2 regions of the Bacillus sp. SRI_025 genome follow, and region 2 is predicted to be linked to the other one. Evidence: riboswitches for the same ligand, from Rfam matches in the RefSeq annotation. Region 2 holds a riboswitch; the other holds the start of a gene.

Region 1 (9,423 bases), on a different contig from region 2:
AGTACATCATAGATCGCTAGTGCGGTCAGCGGAGCAATCGTTGACTGGGTGGAGAGTTCTTCTGGCGGCAAAACTGTCATGGTCACAGCGACATTTCCTGCAGGCGTTTCCCACGGCCTGCCCAGCCTGCCTCTTCCTGCTGTCTGCTGATGTGCATAGACAGCAAATGAAGGTTTTTCTCCTTGCTGAATGAGCCTTTTCGCTTCATTATTTGTACTATCAATGGTGTCATATTGAAAAATCTTCATGTGTTCTCCTTTTGTTTCTTCTTGATATGGTCTTTTTATTATAACAAAATGAAGCTTACACGTTGATGAGGCTGCATACTACCCATTTCGCTGAGCTTGAAATGTCTCTTTTTCTTCCTCTGTAAATGGGACAGGAGCGCCTGTTTCTTTATTAATTTGGACCATGGTGACTGAGCCTGTAAAGCATGGTTCCTGCTGCTCGTTTTCTCCTAAATAATGAAGAATAAGTGAGCTTGACCCGACTTTTTCCGGCTTTACATACACACGAAGCCGCTCCCCTATCTCCACCTGTTTGATGTAATCACATTGCAGGTTTGCCACGACTGTAATCGTCTCTTTCACACGTTTCATTCGTTTATCCACAATTCCTGTTTTTTGAAAAAAGGCAATCCGTGCTTCTTCAAAATACACAAATGGGGTGACATTGTTCATATGGCCGAACATATCCGTTTCTGAAAAACGGACAGTCGTTTCGACATAAAATCGAAAGGATGCCCTCCACTCTTCAAACGATTCTTCAATATATGACGGAAGTCTCACTTTATCATCTCCTTATTCATCAATAAACGCCTCTCCCAATATTGGAAGAGGCGTTTATTTTGTGTTCCACCCAGCCTCTTGTAAACACTCATCATGATTGGCAAAGAGGACTGAATGTGATGTTATTCTGCGTGATCGCTTCCGAAGAAGTTACGGAAAGCTTGTAATGTTGTATCTCGGTTAAGTGCTGCAATTGACGTTGTCAGCGGGATTCCTTTCGGACAAGCCTGCACACAGTTTTGAGAGTTCCCGCAGTTCGCAAGACCGCCGTCACCCATAATTTCTTCTAGACGGTCAGACTTATTCATCGCACCTGTCGGATGTGCGTTAAATAGACGTACTTGTGAAAGCGGTGCAGGGCCCATAAAGGAAGACTTATCATTCACGTTTGGACAAGCTTCAAGGCAGACACCACAAGTCATACATTTAGAAAGCTCATACGCCCATTGACGTTTTTTCTCAGGCATTCTTGGTCCAGGTCCAAGATCATATGTGCCATCGATCGGCACCCATGCTTTTACTTTTTTCAAGGAGTTGAACATACGGCTTCTATCAACCTGCAAGTCTCTCACGACCGGGAATGTCTTCATCGGCTGAAGACGGATCGGCTGATCTAACTTATCAATCAGGGCTGTACATGACTGGCGCGGTTTTCCATTAATAACCATAGAACAAGCTCCGCACACCTCTTCAAGACAGTTCATATCCCAGTTGATCGCCGTTGTTTTTTCACCTTGTTTATTGACCGGGTTACGTCTAATTTCCATGAGTGCAGAAATGACGTTCATATTTGGGCGGTAAGGGATTTCGAATTCTTCATCATAAGGCTTTCCATCTGCTGTATCTTGACGCGTGATAATGAATTGAATTGTGTTTTTTTCACTCATCTTATTTCTCCACCTTTTTCTTCGAGTAATCTCGTTTACGAGGTGCAATTAACGATACATCGACGTCCTCATAGTGGAATGCAGGCTTTTGATTTTTCCCTTTGAACGTAGCCATCGTTGTTTTAAGGAATTCTTCATCGTTTCTTTCTGGGAATTCCGGTTTATAGTGTGCGCCTCGGCTTTCATTCCGGTTATATGCCCCGATCGTAATGACTCTTGCCAGCTGAAGCATGTTGTCAAGCTGACGCGTGAAGGCAGCGCCTTGGTTGCTCCATGATGCGGTATCGTTGATGTTGATCTTCTTGTAGCGCTCCATTAGTTCTTCGATCTTCTGATCTGTTTTTAAGAGTTTGTCATTGTAACGAACCACTGTAACGTTATCCGTCATCCATTCTCCAAGCTCTTTATGAAGCACGTACGCATTTTCTGTACCATCCATGCTGAGGATGTTGTCCCATTTCTCCTGCTCTTTCTTCACGGCACTGTCAAATGTTGCAGAAGAAAGGTCTTCCGCAGACTTCTCAAGACCGCTAATGTACTTCACCGCATTTGGTCCAGCGACCATTCCGCCGTAAATCGCAGAAAGAAGTGAGTTTGCACCAAGTCTGTTTCCGCCGTGCATCGAGTAATCACATTCTCCGGCAGCGAACAGACCTTTGATATTCGTCATTTGATCATAATCGACCCATAATCCGCCCATTGAGTAATGAACAGCAGGGAAGATTTTCATCGGAAGCTTACGCGGGTCATCACCCATGAATTTTTCATAGATTTCAATGATTCCGCCAAGCTTAATATCAAGCTCTTTAGGATCTTTATGAGAAAGATCGAGATATACCATGTTCTCTCCGTTGATGCCAAGCTTTTGCTCGACACATACGTCAAAGATTTCACGCGTTGCGATGTCACGCGGTACAAGGTTCCCGTATGCTGGGTATTTTTCTTCAAGGAAGTACCAAGGCTTCCCGTCTTTATATGTCCAAACTCGTCCGCCCTCACCACGAGCTGATTCACTCATAAGACGAAGCTTGTCATCTCCTGGAATCGCTGTTGGGTGAATTTGAATGAATTCTCCATTTGCATAATGCGCACCTTGCTGATAAACGATAGATGCAGCAGATCCAGTGTTAATCATGGAGTTCGTTGATTTACCGAACACGATTCCAGGACCGCCTGTTGCCATGATGACTGCATCTGAACGGAAGGATTCAATTTCCATTGTCGTCAAGTTCTGCGCGACAATCCCGCGGCACACTTCCTCGTCATCTAAAACAGTGCCAAGGAATTCCCAGCCTTCATATTTCGTGACAAGTCCTGCTACTTCATAGCGGCGAACCTGCTCATCCAGTGCGTATAATAGCTGCTGGCCTGTTGTAGCTCCAGCAAACGCTGTACGGTGGTGCTGTGTTCCCCCGAAGCGGCGGAAGTCCAATAATCCCTCTGGTGTTCTATTAAACATAACACCCATACGATCAAGTAAGTGGATAATGGACGGCGCTGCTTCACACATTGCCTTTACTGGCGGCTGGTTGGCTAAGAAATCTCCGCCATATACCGTATCATCAAAATGCTCATAAGGTGAATCCCCTTCACCTTTTGTATTGACCGCTCCGTTGATTCCGCCCTGTGCACATACAGAATGCGAACGTTTCACAGGTACGATTGAAAATAGTTGAACAGCTGTTCCCGCTTCTGCTGCTTTAATAGTTGCCATGAGACCAGCTAATCCGCCTCCGACAACGATGATGCTAGAATTACTCATTGTAGCCCCTCTCCCTCTTCTACTAATCTATTTCCTCTTAAACAAAAGCGAAAATTGCTCTTAGCCCTACATATGAAAGCGCTATAAATATACCTAATGTCACAAATGTGGAGATTCTTTGTGAGCGTGGTGAAACCGTAATTCCCCAGCTGACAGCAAATGACCACAAGCCATTAGCAAAGTGGAAAATAGTAGATAAAACGCCGACAATATAGAAACCTAGCATAAATGGAGAGCTTAAAATATTCGCCATCATGTCGTAGTTGACTTCAGCTCCAAGCTGAGCTTGAATGCGTGTTTCCCATACGTGCCAAGTGATAAAAATCAATGTGATGATACCTGAAACCCTTTGCAGTCTGAACAACCAGTTTCTTAAGTAACTGAAGCGAGACGTGTTGTTTTGTGCCGTAAAGGCTATGTACACCCCATAAACAGCATGATAGATCAGTGGTAAGAAAATCACGAACAGCTCAAGTGCGTACCTGAATGGCAGCTGTTCCATAAAGTGTGCAGCTTTGTTAAACGCCTCTGGTCCATCCGTCGCAAAGTGGTTAATCACTAAGTGCTGTACTAAAAATAGACCGACCGGAATGACGCCAAGCAAAGAATGCAATCTCCGATAAAAAAATTCTTTGTTCCCCGACATTACTTTACCCCCTAGTAAAAAAAGTGCAATTGCTTGAAAATTGTCTTACCCCCGCTTCTTTCAATTGTAAGCACTTTATTCAAATTTATTGACAATTTCATTTTACTCCTATGTCAAAAAAGCGTCAAGAAACCGCGTACATAAATTAAAATTTTCCGAAATTTAAAAGTTTTAAATCAAAATTCGTTTTACTACAATAAGAATTTCTTAGACTTCAGGGAAAACTCTGTCATCATATGCCCACATAAGCTATAATAAATTGTTGAAAGAGGGGAGCCGTACAATGAATAAATTCGAATCTAACTTAGAACAGCTAAAAGAAATTGAAGTCAATGGATTTGCCTACGAGCTGATACGCGAAGTTCTGCTGCCTGATATTCTTGGTCAGGACCATTCATCTATGATGTATTTTGCGGGTAAACTGCTTGCTCGTAAATTTCCTCAAGAGTCATGGGAAAAGATCCCCGAATTTTTCCATGATGCCGGATGGGGGACTCTCACAATGGTCCATTCGAAAAAACAGGAAATTGAGTTTGAGCTCGAAGGTCCACTAGTATCCAATCGACTCACCTATCAAAAGGAGCCATGCTTTCAGATGGAAGCGGGTTTTATTGCTGAACAAATTCAGCTTCTTAATGAGCACGTAGCTGAATCCTATGAACAAGTGAAAAAGCGTGCTGAGAAAGTCATTTTAACCGTAAAATGGGATTTAAGAGACCCTAGCTAATCCTCTTGGTAAAAGGCGCGGACTTCAGGTCACGCCTTTTTTATATGTCTACATCTATCATAGCATACTTAATGAATGGGTTTACGTCCGTTTCAGCCGATTCCATATAGAAAAAAGAGGCGATCCTCTTTCATGAGGTCACCTCTTTACCTTTTTAAGAGTGAGCAGCTGCGCTCACCTTTGATAAATCAAACGCATCATGCAGCGCTTCAACTGCTTTGACCATATCATCACGGCCGACCACTGTTGAGACTTTGATTTCAGACGTACTGACCATTTTCACTTGAATATCTTTTTGCGCTAACACAGCGAACATTTCAGCGGCTACGCCTGGGTTAGAGACCATTCCAGATCCCACGATGGATACTTTCGCTAATTTGCTTTCTGTCTCAATCTGCTCGTAGCCAAGCGCCCCTTTATATTCTTCTAATACTTCAACTGTTTTGGACAAATCATCCGTTTTCACAGAGAAAGAGATCGACGTCTGGTTGGTGCTTGTGACAGACTGAATGATGATATCAACATTGATATTCTGTTTCGCAAGCGTCGTAAAAATGGTCGATAATGTTGTGAGACCGCTTGAAAGCCCGCACACTGTCACACGTGTAATCTGATCTTCAAACGCAATGCCTCTGACGACTAAATTTTGTTCCATGGATGATTCCTCCTCAATTAACGTACCCGATTCATTTTCAATACTAGAACGGACTTCTAGCGGGACTTGATAATTTTTCGCAAATTCAACAGCTCTTGGATGCAGGACCCCAGCTCCTAAATTAGCCAGCTCAAGCATCTCATCGTATGAAATACCTGCAAGTTTCCGCGCAGATGGTACATAACGCGGATCTGTCGTAAACACTCCTGGTACATCTGTGTAAATATCACATTTATCAGCTTTTAGTGCGGCAGCCAGTGCCACAGCAGTCGTATCTGATCCTCCGCGTCCAAGTGTTGTGATATGTAAGTCATCTGCAATTCCTTGGAAGCCTGCCACAACTACGACTTTCCCCGCACTTAATTCCTCTTTTATTCTTGCTTCATCAATGTCCACGATTCTTGCATTTCCGTGTACATGCTCTGTTTTCATACCAGCCTGCCAGCCTGTGAAGGAAATGGCATCATAGCCTCTTGCTTGGAGCGCCATCGCTAATAATGAAATGGTCACCTGTTCACCAGTTGCGAGCAGCATATCCATTTCTCTTTTGCTTGGATCGTCTGTAAGTTCTTTCGCTAGGTCTACTAGAACATCTGTTGATTTACCCATCGCTGATACAACCACAACCACATCATGTCCTGCCTCGCGTTCAGCGATCACTCTCTTTGCGGCATTGCGAATTTTTTCTGTTGACCCAACGGAAGTTCCGCCAAATTTTTGTACAATTAATCCCATGTCTACCACCCTTTTTCAAAAGTTCACGTGTGAGAGAAGAGGCTGCTTTGGAGACTGTCCGCTCACTGCAAATAAAAAAGCAATGAGAGAACAAATCTCCCATTGCTTTAAAATCATCATTAAACGATGCAAACAATGAGATAGCCCTCCAAGAAAATGAATTCTTGACAGCCCTACATTTCTTCAATGTACAGCCAGCGAATAAAATGAGTGGATTTTATTCACTTCGGCGACGCTCCCCTTTCAGCCCTCTTCTTAGATCCCATCGATCTCCGAAGGCTTACTCTTGAAGTTCGCACCTCTATCTTCAACAAACAACACGTTCATTTATTAAATTAGTCACATCTTAACAGACTTTTGGAAAAAGTACAATCTATTTTTTTAATGCTTCCATTAAAAGTTCAGCCGTCTGTTTTGGAATGCCCGCCTCCTGAAAGTCTTGGATAGAGGCTTCTTTCATCTTTTTCACAGAGCCAAAATGTTTGAGGAGCTGCTTTTTACGCTTCTCTCCGATACCTGGTACATCGTCTAAAATAGACTGGAATGCATTTTTTCCGCGCAGCTGCCGGTGAAAGCTAATGGCAAACCGGTGCACTTCATCTTGAATGCGCTGCAATAAGTAAAAGGCCTGGCTATTTCGCTCCAGCGCAACAATTTCAAGTGTATCTCCCATCATGAGATTTGAAGTCCGGTGTTTTTCATCTTTTACAAGACCTGCGACTGGGACAGACAAATTCAATTCATTTTCAAGCACATCGATGGCTGCGTTGATCTGTCCTTTTCCTCCGTCAATTAAAATTAAATCTGGCAGCGGCAGTTCATCCTTTAACACGCGGGTATATCGTCTTCTAATGACTTCACGCATGGATGCATAATCATCTGGTCCTGAGACGGTTTTAATTTTGTATTTTCGGTATTCCTTTTTATATGGCTTCCCGTCCTGAAAGACAACCATGGCAGAAACCGGGTCTGCTCCTTGAATATTGGAGTTATCAAACGCCTCAATTCTGTACGGCATATAAATATTAAGCGCATCCCCAAGCTGCTTCACCGCACCAATTGTCCGCTCTTCATCACGCTCAATGAGCGAAAACTTTTCTTTTAAGGCGATTTTGGCATTTTGATGGGCAAGTAAAAGTAAATCCTTTTTCTTTCCTTTTTTCGGCTGGTGAACGTTTGTCTCAAGTAATTGCTCAATCATCTCTTGATCGACACTGTCCGGCACCAAAATTTCCTTCGGCAGAAAATGGTTGTTCTTTTCATAAAATTGCCCCATAAACGTGAGGAACTCCTCTTCAGGGTCCTGATACATAGGAAACAGGCTGACATCACGTTCAATCAATTTCCCCTGTCTGATGAAGAAAACTTGGACACACATCCAGCCTTTATCATAGGCATAGGCGAAGACATCTCGATCTGATAAATCACTCATCGTCATTTTCTGTTTTTCCATCGTTGAGTCGATATAAGCGATTTGGTCTCTCAGTTCTTTTGCCCGTTCAAACTCTAAATTTTCAGCAGCTTCCTGCATCTTTTCGGTCAGTTCTTTTTTGATTTGCTGATGTCCTCCGTTTAGAAACCTTGTGATTTCGTCCACGAGCTGCTTATTCGTTTCCTCGGAAATGTCATACACACATGGTGCAAGACATTGCCCAAGATGATAATAAAGGCAGACACGGTCAGGAAGAGTGGCGCATTTTCTCAGGGGATATAAGCGGTCGAGCAGCTTTTTCGTTTCTCGTGCTGCTTGTACGTTTGGGTATGGACCGAAATATTTCCCTTTGTCCTTTTTTACATTGCGGGTGACGATCAGCTTAGGGTGGCGTTCATTCGTAATTTTTATAAATGGATACGTCTTGTCATCCTTAAGCATGACATTGTATTTTGGGTCATATTTTTTGATTAAATTCAGCTCTAAAATGAGCGCTTCGATATTAGAAGAGGTGACAATGTATTCAAAGTCTTCAATTTCACTGACAAGCCGCTGCGTTTTGGCGTCATGTGATCCAGTGAAATAAGAGCGCACCCTGTTTTTTAACACCTTTGCCTTTCCCACGTAAATGATCGTATTTTGTCTATCTTTCATTAAGTAACAGCCTGGTTGATCCGGCAGGACTGACAGTTTTTCTTTGATTAGTTTGTTCATATTTTCATCCGTCCTTGTTTTCCTCTTTCACTCCTTCTAGTGTATCACGAACATTTGTTTTATACCATGTTGAAAGAAAAGCGGCTCTCGTCTTTACGAGAACCGCTTCAATGATCATGCCGCTTGGACATAGATCGGTTTATAGATGTTTGTTGACAAGTTCAGCAAGTGCTTCTTTTGGTTTGAAACCAACAGAAGTTTCTACAACTTCACCGTCTTTTAAAACAAGAAGTGTTGGGATACTCATAACGCCGTATTTACCAGCAGTTTCTTGGTTATCGTCTACATCAATTTTTACAATTTTCATTTTGTCGCCCATTTCTTGATCAAGTTCTTCAAGAACTGGAGCAATCATTTTACAAGGTCCACACCATGGTGCCCAAAAGTCTGCAAGAACAACACCTTCTGCAGTTTCTTGTGAAAATGTTGCGTCAGTAGCTTTTACGATTGCCATTATTCATTCCTCCAATGTAAATTATGCTTTTTAGTATAGCATCTACCAATGTGACTTGCGAATGAAATGCTTACGAATCATTTTTTAGGAAATGAATTAAAAAACAAACCGTATAATCGCACCAATAACAACAATCGCACCGATGATCATTAGAATGGTTCTAAGCATATGACATGACACCCTTTCCGCTTCATTTACAATGTATGATGCCCCAACATTCTTCTCATCAAACATTGAAATATGCAATCAAGCGAGGTCGACAGTTATCATGACTACTGACATTGGCGGCAGCTCTACCGTTAATTCCCCGGGATTTACAGTCATTTGCTGAAAGTCTTTCGGCTGAACAGAATGAGGATCATCAAATGTATTATGCGCATTCATGCGATCAGCCGTCAGCACACGTCCAGTGACTTTCGTTTGTGCATCAACCCCTTCAATGGCAAGGGATACCTCTTTTTGTTCATGCGGATTCAGGTGACAGTAGCTAATATGCATCTTCCCTGATGAACGCGAGGCTGACACACTAACCTGAGGAATTTTTTCACCTCTTCGTTCATACGGCGGTGAAACGAACTCCACTTCAAGCGCTTCTTCCTCTTGATGCACTTGAAACATGTGAA
Region 2 (9,423 bases):
TCATTTAAAAAAAGAGCAATCCCAAACAAAGGGAGCAAAAAGCTAAGTGGATTGATCAAAAGCAGCCATTCATGAAACAGATTGGCCGTTCGTATGTGAAATCCGAATTGATAAATGATGTATGTTTTCATCCACATGAAGAGGATGGAGTACACTAAAAACCAGTGATTTTTGAAAAACGCTTTCATTTATGTAGCTCCTCACCATTCTGTATTCAGCTGCAAGGCAAAAACACTTATCTTAAACCTACTAAAAAAATGAGGAATGATCAATTCATATCCTGTGTTTTTCGGAAAACTCTTTCTGATTCATTAGAATGGGATGGAGATGCCGCAGAGGACAGCGATGTAATAGCAGGTAACGACGGTGAGAGCAGCTAGTACGACTTGTTCTCCTGTGCTGCCTGTTTTGACATAGAAGGGAAGACGCACTTTAATGGAAGCCGGAAATAAAAATTTAATCCCATTCACTGTTCCTGCATCCAGAATGAGATGGCTTGCCATCCCGACTAGTAAACCGATACTTAGGCTGTCATTTGGAATGTATGTTGTTGCTAGAAAATAAATGATCAGCAAAAATAATAAACTGTGTGTAAACGTGCGATGACCGAACACACTGCTGATCAGTGTCGAGAGCAGCGGGAATTTTCTGCCGATTTTACTTTTTGTATGGCAAAGATCAGGGATCAGAGCACCTGCTGATCCAGCAGCAGCCATCGTCACTGGGTCGAATCCATAATAGTAGGCAACGGCTGTGGAGGCGGCAATTCCGCCCATGATGTGTGTTTTTCCTGTCATGATGCGTACTCCTGTTCTATCTTTAGTTCAAGTACTCACTATATCAAGGGAGGATTCATTCAGCAAGGCTTATTTCTAAAGAAAAAGAGGCCAAAAGGGTTGGCTGAATGGAAAAACATTCTATAATAAGGGGGAAGTCATGTTGATACTAACGATAAGGATGCGATTCGGATGGGTAATGCAGACATTTTAAAAGAAATTGTTCTTGTACATTATGAAGTCAGCCGTAAATTAAACCGCAAGTTACTTGAGTTAGAGAAAGACATCACGCCCCCACAGATATATGCTCTTTCTATTTTGATACAAGGCAAAGTATCACATGCCGAAGAGCTGAAGCAAAGACTCTCTTTAAACCCTGGTGCAGCCTCTATCGCACTCAATAAATTATGTGAGCAGGGTTATATTCAAAGAGAACGGGACAAGGACGATTCGTCACTTGTCCGTTTAGAAGTCACGGAAAAAGGGATGGCCATTTATGAAAAGCATACACGTCTTTTCGGAAAGGTGATTCAGCATATGATGTCAGACTTCACAAAGGATGATTTAAAAACCTTTCTGTCGTACTTGCAAAAAATGAGACAGACCTTTCATGATGATTGAGCCTCTTCCCTTGTATAATGCTGAGCGCTGTAGCACAAATTAAACAGGCAACCGCATTATATGAAAAGGGAGGAAACAGCGATGTCATTTTTCCAAAAGGATAAAAAAGCGAAAAGTGAGAAAAACCATCAGCAGGTAGATCAGCTGTTAGAGGAAGCAAGTAAAGAGCTAGCAGGCGATCCGCTTCAGGAAGCTGTACAAAAGAAGAAAAACAACCAACAATAAGCAGGTAAAGGGCAGAGAAAAGGTTCTCTGCCCTTTTTCTATGTTTTACCCTTTGACAGAAATGAGAATGTTTGATAACCTTCGTGTAGTAAAAATGAATAGAAATCCTCACGCTATGTCTCAGTGAGGTAGAGGTTGCGCGGATGATGAGTCACTCATAGGAGAGATGGAATCGTAGATCATGAGAAAAAAGGCATCAGCGCCGAAGTGTAGAGAGAGCTCCAACTTTCTTTATGCTGGGTCTGCATTGAATAAATGCAGGACTGCCACGTCTTTGAAGCGTGGAGGGCTATCCGGAGATCAAGGTGTATGTTTTGAAAAGCATGGACTTTTGTTCAGGCTTTTTTTTATGTTCTGAGTCACAAAAATAAGGGTATGCTGTTAAAAAGTAATCCATTATGAACATAAAGAATGCAAGTCATTGCTTCACAAATATATCAATGAAGATACTGCCGGGTCTGGTCCAAAGTGAATAAAACGGAGGTACGGAAATGGAACAGACAAAAAAATGGGGTTTTTGGTTATTGACGGCTTTTGTCGTCGGAAATATGGTAGGTTCAGGCATCTTTATGCTGCCAAGTACGCTTGCCCAGCACGCAAGTCCTTTAGGTGTGACGATGGCATGGCTTGTCACAGGCGGCGGTGTGCTGATGATTGCGCTTGTATTTGGGCATTTGTCCATTCATAAGCCGCAGCTGACAGCTGGACCACAAAGTTATGCAAGGGCGCTTTTTAAAGATCCGAAAAAAGGGAAAGCAGCTGGATTTACAATGGTTTGGGGATACTGGGTGGCAAGCTGGATTAGTAATGTCGCAATTATTACAAGTCTTGCTGGTTATTTAACGACTTTTTTCCCGATTCTCACAGTGAAGACTGAAGTTTTTACCTTTGGAAAAGAAGCGGTCACGCTTGGTCAGCTCATGACGTTTATCGTATGTACCCTTCTTCTATGGGGAACACATACCATTTTAATTACAAGCTTAAGTGCTGCAAGTAAATTGAATTTTATTACGACCTTTTCAAAGGTGCTTGGATTCGTCCTTTTTATTGTTGCGGGATTATTTGCATTTCAAACGGCATTATTTGAACATTACTACTTCCCGGTTGAAACAGGCAGCGAAGGAGTGCTTGGCCTTGGAGGTCAAATTCATCATGCGGCTATTTCCACACTATGGGCATTTATTGGAATTGAATCAGCTGTCATTTTATCAGGAAGAGCATCCTCACAGCGTGATGTGAAACGTGCGACGATTACAGGTCTTTTAATCGCACTTTCGATCTACATGATTATCACATTGATTACGATGGGCGTTCTGCCGCACGATCAATTGCAAGGCTCTGACAAACCATTCGTAGATGTGCTTCAGCTTATTATTGGGCCAGCTGGCGGAATTGTCATGGCTCTGCTGGCGATTATTTGCTTGTTTGGTTCGATGCTTGGGTGGATTTTACTTGGTTCAGAAGTACCGTATCAGGCAGCAAAGGCTGGTGATTTTCCAGCAGTATTTGCAAAAACAAACAAAAAAGGAAGCCCTGCTTTCGCTTTGACTGTTACAAATATTATGTCACAGCTGTTTATCTTCTCTGTGATGTCACGTACGATTAATGAAGCTTTTACCTTTTTAACTACATCAGCGACACTTGCGTATCTTATTCCGTATATTGTGTCTTCCATCTACAGCTTTAAGGTCATTATGCAAGGTGACACGTATGAGCTTCAAAAAGGAAATCGAACGAGAGACGGCATCATTGCACTTGTTGCCATGGGGTATTCAGCTTGGGTCATTATTTCAGGAACAGCCGACTTGAAAACTTTTGGTCTTGGAATCGGTCTATTCTTAGTAGGTATTTTGCTTTATCCATTCATGTCAAAAGGATTTGCCAAAGGAACGGTATAAGGAAGACGTTTCTCCATCTCTGGAGAAACGTTTTTTTATGATGCAGATGTCAATCGATCCACAATAAACTCTAGCTGACCTTCTAGTGACACTGGGTCATTAAAGAAGAAACCGACTGGATCTATTTCGAATACATGTTTATTTTTGACGGCAGGAAGTGATGTCCAAATGCTGCTTTGATACACTTGGTCACCTTTACTTTTTGAGCCGCTCCATGGACCTGTGAAAATATAGTCGCCTGCGAATTCTGGCAACTTCTCAAGAGAAATATTCGCATAGCCAACACCGCTGTCGATCGCTTCTTTTTTGACAGCCTTCGGTGCTTTTAATTTCAGCTCGTCATAAATGATTTCGCCCCCGCGGGCAAAGGTGTTTCCGAAGATATAAATGCCTTTATCAAATGGCGATACGATCGAGACCGTTTTGCTGCCAACAGCTTTGGTTACCTTTGGTTTCACCTCAGCAATTTTGGTATCCCATTTTGTGATCCATTCTGTTGCTTTTTTTGGTGTACCTGTCATTTTACCGAATTCTTTTAGCTGGTCTTTGAAAGAATATTGATTGTATTTTACCGCTACAGTTGGGGCGATTTTTTTGTATTGATCAAACTTCTCATCTTCCCCCCAAGCAATAATCATATCTGGCTTCGAAGCGGCTACTTTTTCGACCGATGGGGTCCTTCCGAGATTTTCCACTCCATCTGTTTTCCCTTTATAAAAAGGGTTTTTAAAGATGGGTGATGTTGTAGCAACCGGAGTTTTGCCGAGTGTGACGAGGTCCCCGTAATAGCTTTCTGCAAGAAGCACTATTCGTTTCGGATTTTTCGGAAGCTTCACTTCACCTTTTGCATCCTGATATGTCATCATGTCATTCTTTTTCGCTGCAGATTGTTTATTTGAAGTGCTGCCGCAAGCGGCTGTAAAGATCATAAGAATCGATAAAGAAATCAAAAGAAATCCAGTTCGTTTTTTCACAAAAGTTCTCTCCTATTCATTTTTCCTTGATAATGATTCTCAATTTCATTTTTTATCGTAACATGATAGGAACAAAAATGCATTGGCTAATTTAGGCCTAAAGAAAAATGGTGAAATTCTCACAATTTTTTTGTGAAAATAAAGAAATTTATCAGAACAATGATTTCAAAAAGAAAAGAAAGTGATATACTAGACTTCGAGATTGATAATCATTATCACTAATAGAGAATAAACATGAACGGAAAGGAAGAGACTGGTTTTGGGCTCACAATCGAATAAACAGCTGCCAGCCAGCGATGATACGATCGATATTGTCACGAAGCCTTTTGGAACAGCAGCTGTTATCATCATAGGAATCATCGCTTTAGCATTTGGTCTTTTTTTATCAGTATCATTAGGAGCGGCAAACATTCATCTACAGACTGTATGGGAAGCCGTTTTTCATTTTGATTCACAAGAAACTTCACATCAAATCATTCGGGAATTGAGGCTGCCGCGCACAGTTGGAGCCGCGCTCGTCGGTGCCTTTTTAGCCGTATCAGGTGCCATAATGCAAGGAATGACAAGAAATGCGCTGGCGTCACCGGAGATTATGGGTGTGACAAATGGCTCCGCATTTGCGATTGCCATTGCATTAGCATTTTTCCCTGGCCAATCTTCTTTCACATTAATTCTTTGGTCATTTATTGGAGCCGCACTCGGAGCTTCTATTGTATTTGGTGTCGGTACTATGTCAAAAGGGGGACTGACTCCGGTTAAACTCGCACTAGCTGGTACAGCGGTTGGAGCACTTTTGAGCTCAATTTCTTCAGCCATTGCCATCCGTTTTGACGTCGCTCAAGATATGAGCTTTTGGTATGCTGGCGGAGTGGCAGGTGTGAATTGGAGCAACATTCATATCATCATTCCAGTTGCCATTGCAGGACTAATCATTGCAATGATCCTTGCCCGTTCGATCACGGTTCTGAGCTTAGGTGAAGAATTGGCGAAAGGACTTGGACAGTATACGAAAACGGTCAAGGTGCTTGGCGTATTGGTTGTTATTCTTTTAACGGGTGCTGCCGTGTCGGTAGCAGGCTCTATTGGTTTTATCGGGCTTGTGATCCCTCATGTCACTCGATTCTTGGTTGGAGTGGACTATCGCTGGATTATCCCATGCTCCGCTATTTTAGGGGCCACTTTGTTAATTTATGCAGACATTGCTGCGAGGCTGGTCAACGCTCCGTTTGAAACGCCAGTCGGTGCCATCACGGCGATTATAGGCGTTCCTTTCTTCTTATATTTAGCTAGACGTGAAAGGAGCGGAATCTAAATGGAAATGGTGCAGCAAGCAAAGAAAAAGAAATATCAACGAACGATGCTCATGATCTTTTTCGCGATCGTAGCTGTGTTCCTTATTAGTTTAAATACCGGAGAAATTCGGATCTCTCCGATGGATACATTGAAAACACTTTTTGGATTCGGAAGTGAGATGGATGAGCTCGTATTATTCGAATTCCGACTTCCAAGAATGGTCATCGCTTTACTTGTCGGTGCTTCTATCGCTGTATCAGGCGCGATTTGGCAAGGCGTTTCTCAAAATGGTTTAGCTGACCCAGGTATTCTCGGCGTCAATGCCGGCGCTGGCTTTGCCGTTGTGCTATTTATTTTTGCATTTCAAGGCACGATGGCGAATTTAGGTGACTTTACGATTTTTGTACTGCCGCTTTTCGCGTTCGTAGGTGCAGGCTTTGCTGCATTTCTTATCTATGTGTTAGCGTGGAAAAAAGGCATCACACCTGTCCGATTGATTTTAACTGGTATTGGTGTGAATGCTGCATTTTCAGCAGCGATTGTGGTCATTCAGTTAAAAATGAGCCCAAATGATTTTAACCAAGCCATCGTGTGGTTATCTGGAAGTATTTATGGCTCGAGCTGGACGTATGTCCTGTCTGTTCTACCATGGATGGTGATTTTCCTTATATTCGCGATTGTCAGATCACGCTATTTAAATATCATGAATTTGGGTGATCAGCTATCCTATGGATTGGGCATTTCAGTTCATAAAGAAAGAAGCTTGTTCATGCTGATTGCCGTTGCATTAGCTGGTGCGAGTGTTGCTGTTGCAGGGAGTATTTCTTTCCTAGGGTTAGCCGCACCGCACTTGGCGAGAAAGCTTGTTGGGCCAAAGCATCAAGGAATGATACCGGCCTCCGCGTTAATTGGGGCGCTGTTATTATTATTGGCGGATACACTTGGCCGCGTCATACTTGCACCATCAGAAGTGCCAGTTGGCCTTGTCGTTTCTGCTTTAGGCGCACCTTACTTCATTTACTTATTGATGAAATCGAACTAATGAGGAAGGAGAGACAACATATGAAATCGCTCGAAACAGAAAAGCTTTGTATCGGTTATCAAGACCGTTTGATTGTAGAAGATTTGAATGTCAGTATCCCAAAAGGCAAGGTGACAACACTGATTGGACCGAATGGCTGCGGGAAATCAACCATTTTAAAAACGATGTCTCGTATTATGAAGGCCAATCGAGGAGCTGTTTATTTAAATGGCCAGGCTATCCATGAGACGCCGACAAAAGAAATTTCAAAACAAATGGCGATCTTACCGCAAACACCCGAAGCACCTAGTGGACTGACAGTGTATGAGCTTGTGTCATATGGACGTTTCCCACATCAAAATGGGTTTGGTCGCTTATCAAATGAAGATAAACGAATCATCAGATGGGCACTTGAGGAAACGGGAATGATCGCTTTTCATGATCGGCCAATTGAAGCACTTTCCGGCGGACAGCGCCAGCGAGTATGGATTGCGATGGCACTTGCCCAGGAAACAGAGCTGCTCCTATTGGATGAACCTACGACGTATTTGGATCTTGCACATCAGCTCGAGATTCTTCAGCTGTTAGAACGCTTAAATAGAGAGCAGGGGCGAACTGTGTTGATGGTCATCCATGATTTGAATCATGCGGCGCGTTTTTCACATTACATGATTGCCCTCAATCAAGGGAAAGTCATAAAAGACGGTACGCCTCATGAGGTCATGACCAAAGAGGTACTCAGTCAGGTATTCCATATTGATGCAGAAATTGTGCTTGATCCAAGAACGAATAAGCCGATTTGTTTAACATATGATTTAATGAATCATGAACGAAAGCTAGAAGCTGTAAATGGATAATAGATGTAAAGGAACTCGGTGCAGATGCCGGGTTTTTTTGCGTGTTTGAAACTTCCTAGTGCTGCTATTTTCTCCAGTTGATTTTTTTCTCTTTTATGCAGAAAAGAGGTACTTTTTTACTTTAGACAATGGTAATATACGGTTAGAGATCATAGCTAGAAAGGAAAGAGATGCGTGGAAACAGCAAAAATATTGATTGCAGATGACGAAGAAGCAATTGTGAAAATGGTTGAACGCGTATTAAAAAAAGAAGGATTCAAGCATATTTATAAAGCCTACCATGCAGATGAAGCATTAGATGTTGTCAAAAACGAGGACATCCACCTCTTACTTCTAGATGTGATGATGCCCGGTAAATCTGGCTTTGACGTTCTGCCTGAAATCAGAAAAGTAACGAAAGCGCCTATTTTTTATTTAACTGCAAGAACGTCTGATGTCGATAAACTGACGGGCTTTGCGCAGGGGGCAGACGATTATATCACGAAGCCATTTAATCCGCTTGAGCTAGTGGCTAGAATTAAGGCTCATCTAAACCGAACATACATCTCCTTACAGGAGGAACAAGAAGACACTCAAAGCCAGTATCATTATGCCCATTTCTCCTATCATCCTCATGCAGCCGAATTGAAAGTAAGAGGAGAGGTGACGGCATGCTCAGCTCAGCTTCTTTCTTTGCTGAAGTACTTTTGTGATCATCCGAATGTGGTTCTTTCAAAAGATCAAATCTATGAGAAAGTATGGGGCGTCCCATCATATGGTGATAACAACACTGTCATGGTTCATATTCGAAAGTTGAGAGAAAAGATCGAATTAGATCCGAGTCAGCCCGAATATATTGTGACGATCCGTGGTATGGGATATAAATTTATACCACACCCTGCAAAGGTCCTTCAATAGTTTATGAATTTACGAGCAAAACTTTTCTTTCACTTTGTCGGACAAATGTTTATTGTCATTGCCATTCTGATGATCGGGAATACGTTCTCTGAGAACTTATATTTAACAAAACACTATGAGAACATGACTGAAACTGGTTTAACTAAAGCTGATGGAGATACACTCATGAGCTGGCTTTATTTTAACGAGGATGGACAAATGGAAGCCGACGATCAGCTCAAGCAAGCAGTAAAAAAACGAGACGGCTGGCTGCAAGTGATTGATTCGAAAAAGAAAAACGTTTATAGCTATCACCGCCCTAAATCCATTCCAACATCCTATCAAAAGGATGAAATGATCAAGATCTTTGAAAAAAGAGAATTTAAAGATTACAAGATGTACTTCTGGCCAATTGAGATTGATCAAAAAAGCTTTATTGTGTTATACGGGTTCAAAACGAACAGTACAAAGGTAGCCAATTATCTGAAGCAGCACGAGAAAAATTTGGCTGCATTATCTCAATATTCGGTTGAAACGAAAGAATTCTTGAAGAGAATGAACGGATCTGTTCATCTGTTCAATGAAGAAGGAAAATATTTAAAAGGCATTCGGACCAACACCAGTTTGAAACATAACGTAACAGATATTGAATTGCTCAAGTATCAATCGAAGCCTTGGGAGTTTAGAAGTGACCTCACTTATATGAAGGTGAATAAAAACCTGTATATCATCGTTTCGGTACCAAATAAAGTATACAGCCCAGATGAGCTTTACGATAAAGAGAGAGACGCTTTAAATCAATATACAACCATCTTAATTGCAGGTCTTGCTCTCACTATTATCATTGTCATGACATTATGGTATTCGTATCGCTATGGGCTG

What was found. A riboswitch is a leader RNA that binds a small molecule or an ion and turns the genes downstream of it on or off. The one in region 2 is predicted to bind lysine.
Region 1: linked by a shared signal. The riboswitch ahead of AC20OE_RS05935 (aspartate kinase) and the one ahead of AC20OE_RS01140 (amino acid permease) in region 2 are both predicted to bind lysine.

Annotation. Positions count from the first base shown of each region.
Region 1 is NZ_JBYEGB010000002.1:217,913-227,335, reverse strand. Features, by position in the region: gene AC20OE_RS05965 (biotin--[acetyl-CoA-carboxylase] ligase) at 1-248, opposite strand, end outside; gene AC20OE_RS05960 (acyl-CoA thioesterase) at 327-788, opposite strand; gene sdhB (succinate dehydrogenase iron-sulfur subunit) at 911-1,675, opposite strand; gene sdhA (succinate dehydrogenase flavoprotein subunit) at 1,677-3,437, opposite strand; gene AC20OE_RS05945 (succinate dehydrogenase cytochrome b558 subunit) at 3,475-4,083, opposite strand; gene AC20OE_RS05940 (YslB family protein) at 4,367-4,810, shown strand; gene AC20OE_RS05935 (aspartate kinase) at 4,965-6,200, opposite strand; lysine riboswitch at 6,334-6,512, opposite strand; gene uvrC (excinuclease ABC subunit UvrC) at 6,574-8,346, opposite strand; gene trxA (thioredoxin) at 8,486-8,800, opposite strand; gene AC20OE_RS05920 (alpha-N-arabinofuranosidase) at 9,047-9,423, opposite strand, start outside.
Region 2 is NZ_JBYEGB010000001.1:204,224-213,646, reverse strand. Features, by position in the region: gene AC20OE_RS01160 (LTA synthase family protein) at 1-188, opposite strand, end outside; gene AC20OE_RS01155 (metal-dependent hydrolase) at 312-797, opposite strand; gene AC20OE_RS01150 (MarR family winged helix-turn-helix transcriptional regulator) at 969-1,397, shown strand; gene sspJ (small acid-soluble spore protein SspJ) at 1,479-1,622, shown strand; lysine riboswitch at 1,744-1,922, shown strand; gene AC20OE_RS01140 (amino acid permease) at 2,114-3,520, shown strand; gene AC20OE_RS01135 (iron-hydroxamate ABC transporter substrate-binding protein) at 3,556-4,494, opposite strand; gene AC20OE_RS01130 (FecCD family ABC transporter permease) at 4,754-5,806, shown strand; gene AC20OE_RS01125 (FecCD family ABC transporter permease) at 5,807-6,829, shown strand; gene AC20OE_RS01120 (ABC transporter ATP-binding protein) at 6,850-7,665, shown strand; gene AC20OE_RS01115 (response regulator transcription factor) at 7,840-8,562, shown strand; gene AC20OE_RS01110 (HAMP domain-containing sensor histidine kinase) at 8,566-9,423, shown strand, end outside.